2 regions of the Sediminibacillus dalangtanensis genome follow, and region 2 is predicted to be linked to the other one. Evidence: riboswitches for the same ligand, from Rfam matches in the RefSeq annotation. Region 2 holds a riboswitch; the other holds the start of a gene.

Region 1 (6,653 bases), 1.7 Mb from region 2:
AGTTTCCATTTTATCTAGGTTTCTTCCAGTTGTCAAACTTTTCGTTTTTGCTGAAACACTGCTACCCTACTTGGCCGCCGTATCTTTCAGCGAGCTCATCGGCAAGCTCGGCAATTAGCTCGATATTCCATTCCGCCTTACGGTTATCCGCTATTTCCAGCCAAAGCCTTCCGTGTTTTGGCCAATAGGTGACCTCGAGTACCCCTTTTTGTCTTTCTTTTTTTGCGTGCCAATGGTAACAGCCTTTTTTTGTACTTAAGGTGGTTCTTTGGGTGATGGTCAAAGCAAAGCGCTCGATCAGTTCTTCGATTTCATCGCAAATGAACTGTTCATCCATAGGCTTTACATTGCCTAAATTACTTTCAAAGATTTCATACGTAATCACCGAATCCCTCCTATGGTTATCTTACCACTAGACAATCATCTTTGGGATATTGAAAAATATACGGCATTATTCCATCTGATTACTACGTTTCCTTGTGCTAGAGAATAACGTTGCTAAAAATTTTCCATCGAGCAGTAAAAAACCGCAAAACCCTCAAGGCAGGGCTGCCCGGTTTTCTTTGCATTTAGTGCTTCAAGCCAGGTTTTTCAACAAGTTGGCCATTTCTATTGCTGAAACAGCTGCTTCTGCTCCTTTGTTGCCGGCTTTTGTCCCGGCCCTTTCGATCGCTTGTTCAATCGTATCTGTCGTCAGCACCCCAAAAATAACCGGCAGATCCTCCTGTATGGAAACATTTGCTACTCCTTTTGAAACTTCACTGCTTACATAATCAAAATGTGGAGTCGATCCCCTGATAACCGTCCCTAGGGCAATCACCGCATCATACTTTTTGGAAGCAGCCATTTTTTTCGTAACCAACGGTATTTCGAACGCGCCAGGAACCCAGGCAACCGATACATCGTCTTCCGACACTCCGTGTCTCCTCAATGCATCCTGGGCACCGCTTAATAATTTGTTGGTGATGAACTCATTGAACCTTCCAACCACGATTCCGATCTTTAAATCTGTACCTACCAGGTTTCCTTCATAAACATTTGTCATTTTATTATCCTCCTTGAAATCAGTTGCTGCTGGGAAAATCAAATAAATGGTCAAGCTTTGCTTTTTTCGTTTGCAAGTATCTTTCATTGTTTTTGTTTGCCGGTATTTGGATTGCTTTTCTTTCCGTCACTTCCAACCCATAATCGCTCAACCCGGAAATTTTCCGCGGGTTATTGGTCAATAGCTGCAGCTTCCGGACGCCAAGGTCCTTTAACATTTGGGCACTAACTGCATAGTCTCGTAAGTCTGCTGGAAAACCCAGCTGGTGGTTTGCTTCGACAGTGTCAAAACCTTGCTCCTGCAGCTTGTAAGCCTTCAGTTTATTCAGCAAGCCAATTCCTCTACCTTCCTGACGCATGTATATCAGCACGCCAGTTCCAGCTGCCTCGATCTCTTGCAGAGCCTGCTCGAGCTGTGGTCCGCAATCACAGCGATGGGAACCAAAAACATCTCCCGTCAAACATTCTGAGTGAATCCGCACGAGGACAGGTTTCTCTGGACTTATCTCACCCTTGAAAAGGGCGAGGTGCTCCTTGCCTGTGAATTTTTCCGTGTAAGCAGTGAGATTAAATTCCCCATAGGCTGTCGGCAGCTTGATCGTTATTTCTTTATTGATCAAGATATCATTCACTTTACGGTAGGCAACTAAGTCTTGAATGGTGATCAGCGATAAGTCAAACCGTTCTGCCATTTTCTCCAACTCCGGCAGCCTCGCCATGGTGCCATCCCCGTTCATGATTTCACAGATCACGCCTGCGGGCTTAGAACCTGCAAGTTTCGCCAGGTCGACTGCAGCCTCCGTATGACCCGTACGCTCGAGAACACCGGCCTGTTTGGCGACCAACGGGAACACGTGACCCGGCCGTTTAAAAGCAGCCGCTTCTGTCTTCTCCTCAATCAATTTTTGGATGGTCAGTGCCCGGTCGTAAGCACTGATTCCTGTGTCGGTTTCCTCGTGGTCGATACTGATGGTAAACGCCGTTCCATAGGTGTCGCTGTTTTCTTCCACCATAGCCGGCAGACGCAATTTATCGGCCAGCTCTTTGTCCATCGGGGCACAGATGAGCCCCCTGCCTTCCTTGGCCATGAAGTTGATCGATTCAGGAGTGGCATGCTCTGCAAGCATAACCAAATCCCCTTCGTTTTCCCGGTTTTCATCGTCAACGACAATGACCATTTTTCCTGCCCGCAAGTCTTGTAATGCCTCGTCTATCGTTTGGAACATAACTAGTCCTCCTAATCTAAAAAGCCAAATTGCTGTAGTTTTTCCGCGGTTACTTTCCCGGCCGTTCCTTCTGCAGAAGATTGATATTTTGCCGCCAGGAGACGATCGATGTATTTTGCCAGCACGTCATATTCCAGGTTGACGGTTTCTCCTGTCTGCTTTTCAGCGAGAATGGTTGCCCGCTGCGTTTCGGGAATCAACGAGATCGTAAAAGCCGATGGATGGACGGCAAACACGGTCAAGGAAGTGCCGTCCACTGCGACTGACCCCTTTTCCGAAAGATATGGTATCCCCTCTGAGGAGACTTCGATGGTTATATAAACTGCATTTGCTTCTTTCCATTTATGGGTGATGATACCTACCGCGTCTACATGCCCGGAGACAAAATGCCCCCCGAATCGATCCTGAGCACGCATGGCCCGTTCCAAATTAACGTAAGTTCCAGGAGCGACATCGGACAGCGAGGAGGTACGGAATGTTTCGGGAATGATGTCCACCGTAAAGTCAGTCTCTTGAAAAGACGTGACGGTCAGACAGACACCATTCACCGAAATACTGTCGCCTATTCTCACATCGCTTGTCACCGTTTCAGCCGCTATGTTCATCGTCAACGACTCCTGCTTGCGATGAATGGATGTTACTTTTCCCTTTTCTTCGACAATACCAGTAAACAATCACTCCGCCTCCTTTTTTGGTATGGCAATGACTTTGAGGTCGCCGCCGATTTTTTCGACCGATTTAATGTCCAGCTGTTTTGCTTGTCCCATCCGTTCCGGCGAGACACCACCCACCACTGAAATGGCATCACTGCCACCAAGAAGGAGCGGAGCAATATACCAATGACACTCATCAAACAATCCTGTTTCGATAAAAGAGCCATGAACGGCACTTCCGCCTTCTACATAGACAGACTGAACACCCTCATCTCCCAGCAGTTTCAACACGGAGTCCAGTTCTACTTTCTTTGTGCCGAGCTGGAATACTTTCACATGCGGTTTTATCAGCTTGGATTGCTCCGTGTCGGCTGAGGAGCCACAAATCAACCACGTTGGCGCTTCGGGACTAGTCAGCAGGTGGCTGCCAGCAGGAATGCGCAAATCGCTGTCCAGCACAATACGGATCGGCTGTTTGCCGCCTTCCGGAAGCCTGACAGTCAGGCGCGGGTCATCTGCCATTACTGTTCCAATACCGACCAGAACAGCGTCATGAAGGTCACGCTGCCGATGAACATCCTCTCTTGCCGCTGCCGACGTGACCCAGCGGCTGTCACCAGTACTGGCTGCCGTTTTGCCGTCCAAAGTCATGGCCGCTTTCAATGTAACGAAAGGTGACTTTTCTCTGATTTGTTTAAAAAACCGGCGATTGAGCTCCACCGCCTTTTCCTGTCTCAAGCCCACTTCGACCTCGATTCCTGCCTGACGCAACCTTTCCACACCACGGCCCGCCACTTCGGGATTGGGATCCAAACACGCAATGTAGACTTTCGCTAATTGATGTTCCACAATTAAATCGGCACATGGCGGAGTTTTGCCATGATGGGAGCACGGTTCCAAGGTGACATACATCACTGCATCTGCCGCCGCTTCTCCCGCTTGTCTCAACGCATGCACTTCTGCATGTGCACTCCCTGCCTGCAAGTGGCTGCCCATGCCGATCACGTTGCCGTCTTTCACGACGACCGCACCGACAGAAGGGTTCGGACTCGTTTGTCCAATGGTCACTTCTGCCAATGCCAACGCTGTATCCATATAGGTTTCTTTTGATGCCAAATCCTTCATCCTCTCATTCCCTGGAGCAAAGAGTTTCCATTTCTCATTTTGAACGTAAAAAAGCCCCGGTAGATGCCGGGGCTTTTAAAAATCGGTAAAGTTAAGCAGGGACGATCTTCTTCGGGAATACGGCAAAGAATGCAGAAGGCATGCTTATGCCCGCGGCTTTTTCCGTATCCTGAATAAAACGTCACTACTGTGCTGTTTCGCTTCCTTTTCCCATCCAGACTTTAACTGTCGGCTTTGGAATTTCACCAAATCCACCGCTGCGTACGCAAACGGGTCACGGACTGAGGACATGAACTTGTCCATCACCGCCGGTCGGGATTTACACCCTGCCCCAAAGGAATTTCGTATTTAATTAAAGACATCATAGCATTATTTTGTGAAAAATGCATCTAACTAGCCTTGTGAAAATTTCTCCAAATTACCTTGTGTGTAACCTATGAACATGTTAGTATACGGTTAAATAAATTTTACCGTGTAATTTTAACAAAGGGGTGACTTGGGATGAAACAATTAATGGTGTTAGAGACTTATGAACAGTTAAAATCTTTGAGCGATCCTTTCCGGAGTCAGCTAGTGATGCGGCTGATGGAACAGCCATACACCGGGCAGCAATTAGCCGCCCAATTCAACCTCTCCAGGGCAAAGATTCATTATCACCTGCAGGAGTTAGCCAAAAATGGACTAGTCGAGATTGTGAAAACAGAAGAAAAAAACGGAATCGTTCAAAAATTTTACCAATCCACCGCAAGAGGGTTTACGCCTTCGGAAGAACTGCTTCCGTATAAAGAAGAATTAAGTGAATCAATCCGGCAAATGTACACCCGCATGCTGGAAAGGACGAAAATGAGGGTAATCACCGCTCCAGAGAATGCCTTTAAGCAAGAGACTGCTATAACCCAACCTGCGGAATGGTCACATCTTGGCTCGACATGGGAAATCTCGGCAACGGAGGAAGATTTCAAGCAATGGATCAAAAAGTTTTTTGATCTAATAGATGAATTAAGGGCCCTAAGCGCCGAGACGGAAAACCATCCGGACCAAAAGCTATACAGCATTACAGCCTTTGGATTTGAAATCGACGAGTCGTTATTTCAAAAACGAGAAATAAAAAATCAATCAAAAAAAGAATCCGAATAGGTTCTTTTTTTAAGGTGACGGTCATTTTTTTTTGACCGTGTGATTTTTTTAAAACTAGGAGGCGGAAAATGAACTTACTATGGACCAATCGAAACTTTCTATTGTTGTTTATTGGCAGAATTGTCACCAATATCGGGGACAGCATTTACTATGTAGCTGCCATGTGGCTTGTTTACGATTTAGGCGGCAGTGCATTTTACTCTGGTTTGGCGGGATTTTTAACGTTACTTCCGACGGCGTTACAGTTTTTCACGGGACCGTTTGTCGATAAATGGCCGATTAAAAAAGTACTTGTGTTTACCCAGCTGCTGCAATGCCTCCTGATTTTAATCATTCCGATGGCTCACTGGCTCGGTTTTTTGACCGTTCATCTCATCCTGATCATCATGCCATTGGTCGCTTTTATTGAACAGTTTGCCTATCCTTCCCAAACAAAAGCGCTTGTCCATATTCTTTCCAGACAACAGCTTGTAAAGGGAAATTCCTTGTTCGCTTTTGCCTATCAGGGGATTGACTTGCTATTCAATGCCGTTTCCGGAATCCTCGTTGCTATCGTAGGGGCTGTCTCTCTCTATCTTGCAGATTCCATGACATTTGCTTTGGCAGCTCTCTTGTTCACTATGTGTAAACTTCCATGGGCCGAAGAAAAGAAGAAAGAAAAAGCATCAATAAAACAGACATTCCTGGACTATAAGACGGAATTGAAGCAGGGATTTTCACTTGTTTTCCGTTCATTGCTGGCGAGTTTTTTAATTGGATCGGTCGTCTGCAACTTTGCAATAGGCGCGGGATTAGCCGTCCTTCCCAGTTTGGGGGCGGAGCTTGGGGGAGCGGAAATATACGGTTTTTACTTGGCGGCTATGTCTACCGGTTCCCTGCTTGGAGCATTGACCAGTACTTTTTTCGGCCGGTTTCCTGTGGGGAAGCTTTCCATTCTGACGTTTTTTTTCGGGTCTTGTTGCTGGGTCGCCAGTACATTTCTATCACCTGTCCTTTTGGGAGCGGTACTATTCGGGTTGGCTTGGGTACCGGTTGGTGCGACCAATGTTTTGTTTGCTGCCGTAATGCAATCCGTTGTCCCGCTCCATTTATTAGGACGTGTCAATACCGTTTCCCGCAGTATGAGTGCTTCAGCTATGCCGATTGGGTCGCTGGCTGGCGGATACCTTGCTTCTGCATTCTCCCCTTCCCTGATTTTCAGCTGTGCCGGAGTGGGCTTGCTGATTGTGACAATCGTCTGGCTCTGTCATTCCGGACTTCGCCAGCTGCCAAAATCGGATGAGATGACTGCAGAAACCTTCGATTTGCCCACTGATATGAAAGAAAACCGAGCGGGTTCGAATCTTTAGGATTTCGAATCATCGTTCGGTTTTTGCTTTGGTCTCTAAATTGCCCCAGTCACTTTTTCAATTTTGCTTTACTGCTTTAACCGTTTCCGCATCGGCATCTTCTCCGATGATTTTCACTT
Region 2 (6,653 bases):
GCACTATCTTTTTTTGGTAAGCATGAACTGGGTTATTTAAAAGAGCCCGTGAAGCTAGCCCACCATGCCTTGCATAATCAAACGGGAGCAGGCAGCGACTTTTTGGGATGGCTGGACCTTCCTGAAAACTATGACAAAGAAGAATTCAGCCGGATAAAAAAGGCTGCTGAAAAAATCAAATCTGATTCCGACGTACTTTTGGTAATCGGTATCGGCGGTTCTTACTTGGGAGCCAGGGCAGCCATCGAAATGCTTAATCATTCATTTTATAATGAGCTGAGTAAGGAGCAACGCGGCACCCCGCAGGTTTTCTTTGTCGGCAACAGTATCAGTGCTCCTTATATGAACGAGCTATATGACATACTTGAAGGCAAGGACGTTTCAATCAACGTTATTTCCAAGAGCGGTACGACCACAGAGCCGGCGATTGCATTCCGTTTATTCCGCAAATATCTGGAAGAAAAATACGGTGTGGAAGAAGCAAGAAAACGTATTTATGCAACGACAGACAAACAAAAAGGTGCATTGAAAACACTGGCTAACGAAGAAGGCTACGAAAGCTTTGTCATTCCAGATGATGTAGGCGGCCGTTATTCCGTTCTTACTGCCGTAGGTTTGCTTCCGATAGCTGCCAGTGGGATTGATGTCGATGCCATGATGGACGGTGCATACAAAGCCCAGCAGGAATTGTCCTCTGAAAATCTGGACGAAAACCCTGCCTACCAGTATGCGGCAGTCCGCAATATCTTTTACAATAAAGGCAAAAACATTGAAATGTTGATTAACTATGAACCAGCCCTGCAATATTTTGCTGAATGGTGGAAGCAGTTGTTTGGGGAAAGCGAAGGCAAAGACTTTAAGGGGTTGTATCCATCTTCCGCCAACTTTTCTACTGATCTTCACTCTTTAGGCCAGTACGTTCAAGAAGGAAGAAGAGATTTGTTTGAAACGGTGCTTCACGTGGAAGAACCTAAATCGAATATCACCATCGAAGAAGATGCTCAAGACTTGGATGGTTTAAATTATCTTGCAGGGAAAACAATTGATGAAGTAAATCAAAAGGCGTACCAAGGTACAATGCTTGCCCATACAGATGGACAAGTACCTAACCTGATTGTACACTTGCCAAAGCTGGATGCCTATACATTCGGTTATGTTGTCTATTTCTTTGAAAAAGCATGTGCAGTCAGTGGCTACCTGCTGGGTGTCAATCCTTTTGATCAGCCTGGCGTGGAAGCATACAAGAAAAACATGTTTGCTTTGTTAGGTAAACCAGGATTCGAAGAACAAAAACAAGAGTTGGAAAATCGTTTAAAAAAATAAATTAGTCAATACCATAAAGGGATTGTCAACAAGTTTTTTACTTATTGGCAATCCCTTGTTTATTTGGTTGCACAAGATCAAGCTGTGCCATAATTGAATGAGTCTCCTAACCTCCGTCATGAATGGAGCTGCTGAAGAGCTTCCTCGAGCCGCGTGAGAGTTACTTGACCGTTTATATCAATAGTACACATAAACCTCTGATACTAAAAGAGAGAACCTTTCCTTCCAATCAACCTTCAGCTGTTGGAGCTTCTTTGAATTTCTCATGAAATTATTTGAACAGGGCAAGCTGATAACAAAGGAGGTAGTTCAAGATGATTCCGATACCATCTGATTTGGAGAATCGTGACTTTTCACTTCATGCGCTGGAAGAAACGTTAAAACCGATGGGTTTTTCCATCGGCGGCAATTGGGATTATGACCAGGGGTCGTTTGATTACAAAATGGGTGTAGAAGACGGGTACCAATTTTTGCGAATTCCTTTCAAAGCTGTGAAAGGCATGCTTGATTCTCCGGGAGTTGTAGTCAAACTAGGCAAACCGTTCGTGCTTTCCCATGTTTACCAGTCCGGGGTGGATGCAGACGGTCGCAATGGAGCTCTTAGAGGTGCCGTGGACCAGTTCCAAACACCGGTTGATCCTGATGGAGTAGTAACGGATAAATTTGTCGAAGAGGGAAAAGAGCTGCTCCAGGAAGTGGAACGGTCACTCATGGAGCGATGAAAGAACAATTAACGTGTCACCTCTTTGGAGCTTAGTGCTAAAGGCTGGATTGACGAGCATCTGCTCTTTTCGCATAATGCCGATTAACAATTGTTCCGAAACAGCATAATAATCCGCGCATTGTAAGAAAGTCTTATCATAAAGATCTTCCGGCAAAGGGAATTGATGGAATTGCTGGTCTGCAAGTACTTGTATCAGCAAATCAAACGGTTTAACCGGTTTATGTCGGAAAAGTTCGTGGAATATCAAGGTGCTCATAAAGTCGTTTGATCGAATGATTGAATCTGCGCCAGCCCGACTGGCGTTTTTGATTTGATCTTTCGTTAATATTTCTGTAATCAGCATAATTTCTGGGTTGTTCCCTTTAATGGCAACTGCTGTCAGGATGGTCGTCTGGTCAGCTTGAAGTTCTTTTTTTGAAGGGTCGGCGGTAACGACAGCATATTTTGCCTGTTTTAAATTTGCTTTTTCCAGCGTCTCATCATCAAAGGCGGAACCACGGATGAAATGCAGGTGGTGTTTCTGGTAAGGCAGATTGCTCATGGTGTGGTCTATCAACACGATTTGTTTTCGCATGTCGCGTTCGACAATCATTTCCATGAGCTGTTTCGTTCGTTCATTCCAGCCTACGAGGATGACATGGTCTTTGCCTCTGTACTTTACCAGTCCTTTGGAAAGGTCTCGTTCATGTTTGATGGTTCCGGCAGAGATGGTGGCCATATAAAATGTCACCAATCCACCACCGGCGAGAATCAGAAGAATGGCAACGATTCTTCCGGCAGAGCTTAACGGCACATAGTCCCCATAACCTACTGTTGATCCCGTAACAAATGCCCACCAAATACCGTCAAATATAGTCGGAAAGTGATCAGGCTCCAGAATGTGGATAGCAATGCCAAAAAACATCATCAGCAGAAGGACAGATGATAGTAAACGGAAAAATATTGGCATGCGAAAATAAACTTGCAGAAGTGTTTGCATATGCGTAAGCTCACCTTTTGTTTTTTTACTACCAGTATCTCCAAAAGGTCTCCTCCATAGTATAAAAATCCCCGGCATAAGCCGGGGATAAGGGGATTTAGATTGCCTTTTTTAAAGTGGAAAGAATACTTTGATACGTTTGCTGCCAGAAGTCCGTGTTATCTCGAAATGATTTGGTTATGAAAGTGAACATTTCCTGCCGTTTTTCTTGGTAATCTGCTGTGTCTTTTTCAGGAAGGTTGGCCATGGATTCATCAATGAACTGCTGCACCTCGGGAGCCCGCGGTCCCCATTTTGCAATCTCCTGGCCGTTACCATCGATAAAAATGAAAATCGGAATGGAGCGTGCCTTTCCATTTGTTAAATATTGATCCATTAACTCCAGGTTTTGATCACGGGCAAGCAGATGTACGTCCATTTCCGTCCGTTCGGCAAGGTGGAACAAAATCGGTACATTCATCATGGCATCCCCACACCAGTCCTCTGTTAAGGCGATGACGCGGAGATTTTCTTTTGCAAGCTGCTCGAAAAACGGGTCGTCTTCAGGTAAAGTAAAATGGTCATATACGTACAACAAATTGTCTCTATGCTGCTGCATCGATTCAATATATTCATCTGGACCGATTCCTTTTTGATACCAACTTTCTAAATTCAACTGTATCACTCCTAATTTTTTGATTCAAAACGGATGCTGCTTCACAACATTTAGTGTTTTCCCAAATTTTTGGTATCATTAACCTATGTGATAAAGGAGGAACTACATATGGAACAAAACAGACAACAATTTTTAATGGACTTACTGCGGACACCATCTCCGTCCAGTATGGAAATGAACATTCAAAAAAAATGGATCGACTATGTCAGACCTTTTGCTGACAAGGTAATAACCGACAATGCAGGGAATGCAATCGGTGTACTCAATCCGGATGCTGAATTCAAAATCCTCTTGGCCGGTCACTGTGATGAAATCGCCCTTGTGATCAACCGGATTGATGAGCAGGGTTATCTTCATTTTGATAAAATGGGCGGTATCAATCCGAAAGCCGCGATTGGGATGAAAGTGACGGTGTTAGGGTATGCGGAAGATATCACCGGCGTCATTGGTGTCAATGCCCAACATCATGGCGGTATTAAAGGGGATTTCGATTTAGAGGACTTGTTCATTGATTGTGGTGCCCGTTCGAAAGAAGAAATGGAAAAGTATGTTCAAATTGGTGATTTGGCCGTCTACAAACGGGAACCGGAAGTCCTGCTCGATCGATATATATCCGGCCGCGGCCTGGATAATCGGACAGGTGCTTTCATGGTGGCGGAAGTGCTTCGACGCCTCGCGGAGAAGCAAGTAAAAGTAGGGGTGTATGCTGCTAGTACAGTAAACGAGGAAACCAATATGGGTGGTGCTTATTTTGCTGCTGCAGGTATTGAACCCGATATGGCGATTGCCTGTGATGTAACTTTTGCGACCGATTATCCAGGTGTGAACAAAAATAAATATGGGGACGTCCAATTGGAAAAAGGGCCGGTCCTGGCAAAAGGAGCACCGATCAACATCAAAATCAATCAGTTGTTGGAGAGAGCTGCCCGTTCCCTGAACTTGCGGGTGCAATATGAATTGACCCAACGTGCTACAGGCACTGATGCAGACAAAATGCGTCTTACTGGCCAAGGTGTTCCAGTTGGACTCGTTTCTCTTCCACTAAGGTACATGCACTCACCGGTGGAAACAGTCAGCATCAAGGATATGGATGAAGAAATTGACTTACTGGTCAAGATGATTGCCGAGATGACCGGCAATGAAAGCTTGAATCCGCTGGAGGACTAATGGAACGTTTCTGTTTGCAAATGTTGGGATAGGTAGTATAATAAGATTACCAAATAAATATCGATTCTATCTTCGGGGCAGGGTGAAATTCCCGACCGACGGTGAAGAGCTTAAGCTCTAAGTCCGTGACCTGTCCGGCACACGCCGGATGGCTGACCTGGTGAAATTCCAGGACCGACAGTTACAGTCTGGATGGGAGAAGATACGGAACAGAAAAGGCATGTGTCATACTGCCTTTATTCCCTCTGAACATAAACCCTGAAGCTTAAATGAGCTTTAGGGTTTTTAAATGGCTTTCTTGATTCATAGGGATTCTGTTTCACCTTCATCGCCAGATAGGATTCGATGCAAAAGATGAAGGAGGAGAAGATATTGGCTACCACAACCAAGCAATCTTCGCATTTATTAAAATTAATTATTTTGGCACTTCTGGGAACTATTTCAATGATGTTGATGTTTTTGAATTTTCCACTTCCGATGCTCCCACAATATTTGAAAGTTGATTTCAGTGAAGTTCCGGCATTGATTGCAGCACTGATTTTTTCACCTGGAGCAGGAATCATCGTGGAAGCAGTCAAAAATCTGCTTTATTTGATCTATACAGGTGCAGGAGATCCAATCGGCATTGCTTCCAATTTCCTCGCCGGTGTCCTGTTTATAGTTCCAGTATCTATGCTCTACCATAAGTTCAAAGGGGTAAAGAGTCTTGTTTCCGGATTAGTAACAGGCACGGTTGTCATGGCCGTGGGAATGGGGCTGCTGAATTACTTTGTCCTTTTGCCCGCTTACAGTCTGTTTATGGGGTGGGAATCGATGAGTGATCAGGTGAAACTGGTGACGGTAACAGCAGGTATTCTTCCCTTTAATGTAATTAAAGGAATCGTTATTGGTGCGCTTTTCGTACCACTGTTTATAAAGCTGAAACCATGGCTGGAGAAAAAGAGGATGGCCGTATCTTAACGTTCACAAAAACAAAAGCATCGTGATCAAAATAAAAACCGGACGAATTCGTTCGGTTTTTTGACTAGAAAAAAGTAAACCGTTCTACCCTTCTCTTATGAAAAGTGCAACTCTCCACTCCGGCAAGGTCCTTCGCTTTCCGCGGGCACGCGTCGTATCTTGCCGTAGCGATTTGAAGCACGCATCAAACAACAGGATAAAAGGAAGTCTAACTTTACAAAAAACCGAGCGAATTCACACAGCATTTAGAATTCGCTCGGTTTTTGCTTTGGTGGCCAAGCTTTTGTCCAGGCCTCTTTTCTCTTTATTCGTCGTTTCCGTCGACTTCCTCGACGAGATAACGTGCAGTTGGTTCTATCTCCAGACGCTCTTCCGGTATTGGTTTTCCTGATGATTCACTGAATCCGTAGGTGCCTTTGTCGATTTTATCCAGCGCATGTTCGATTTCGCTTAATCGCTGACGTGCCTGTGAATTGAGCGTGGCCGCCTTTTCCCGTTCGAACATTTCGGTCCCCAAGTCGGCCGGGTGATTATCATAGTTGGTAAATTCTCCGATGGAGTCGTCAGGATATTCCTTATCCAAATTATAGCTGTCGGCGTTTTGGCCAAGTTCTTCTTGCGCCTCTTTTTTCATCGTTACTAATAATTGTTTATAATGTTCGAGTTTTTCTTGATCCATTACACTCTTCTCCTTTCTTGCAGGTTTGGAGAGGATAAGTGCTTCTCTATTGGGATGGGCAAGGTGCCCAGCGTTTTTCTTAGTTTTTCAAGGGCACGACTCCCACTGTACAGCGGGAGACAGAAATGAGCCGTTCTTGTTCGTCTACAATTTTAATGTCCCAAAC

What was found. Region 2 has a riboswitch for FMN ahead of ERJ70_RS13285 (ECF transporter S component). Riboswitches for the same ligand answer to the same signal wherever they lie in the genome.
Region 1: it holds a riboswitch for FMN, as region 2 does, so the genes downstream of both, ribD (bifunctional diaminohydroxyphosphoribosylaminopyrimidine deaminase/5-amino-6-(5-phosphoribosylamino)uracil reductase RibD) here and ERJ70_RS13285 (ECF transporter S component) in region 2, are expected to answer to the same signal.

The regions. Positions count from the first base shown of each region.
Region 1 is NZ_CP046956.1:228,456-235,108, reverse strand. Features, by position in the region: gene ERJ70_RS01275 (hypothetical protein) at 62-385, opposite strand; gene ribH (6,7-dimethyl-8-ribityllumazine synthase) at 578-1,045, opposite strand; gene ERJ70_RS01265 (bifunctional 3,4-dihydroxy-2-butanone-4-phosphate synthase/GTP cyclohydrolase II) at 1,065-2,270, opposite strand; gene ribE (riboflavin synthase) at 2,282-2,944, opposite strand; gene ribD (bifunctional diaminohydroxyphosphoribosylaminopyrimidine deaminase/5-amino-6-(5-phosphoribosylamino)uracil reductase RibD) at 2,945-4,039, opposite strand; FMN riboswitch at 4,247-4,391, opposite strand; gene ERJ70_RS01250 (ArsR/SmtB family transcription factor) at 4,550-5,185, shown strand; gene ERJ70_RS01245 (MFS transporter) at 5,254-6,534, shown strand; gene murB (UDP-N-acetylmuramate dehydrogenase) at 6,592-6,653, opposite strand, start outside.
Region 2 is NZ_CP046956.1:2,646,934-2,653,586, reverse strand. Features, by position in the region: gene ERJ70_RS13310 (glucose-6-phosphate isomerase) at 1-1,323, shown strand, start outside; gene ERJ70_RS13305 (YugN-like family protein) at 1,638-2,045, shown strand; gene ERJ70_RS13300 (potassium channel family protein) at 2,028-3,026, opposite strand; gene ERJ70_RS13295 (thioredoxin family protein) at 3,124-3,681, opposite strand; gene ERJ70_RS13290 (M20/M25/M40 family metallo-hydrolase) at 3,790-4,848, shown strand; FMN riboswitch at 4,913-5,056, shown strand; gene ERJ70_RS13285 (ECF transporter S component) at 5,221-5,808, shown strand; gene ERJ70_RS13280 (TraR/DksA C4-type zinc finger protein) at 6,113-6,487, opposite strand; gene ERJ70_RS13275 (hotdog fold thioesterase) at 6,567-6,653, opposite strand, start outside.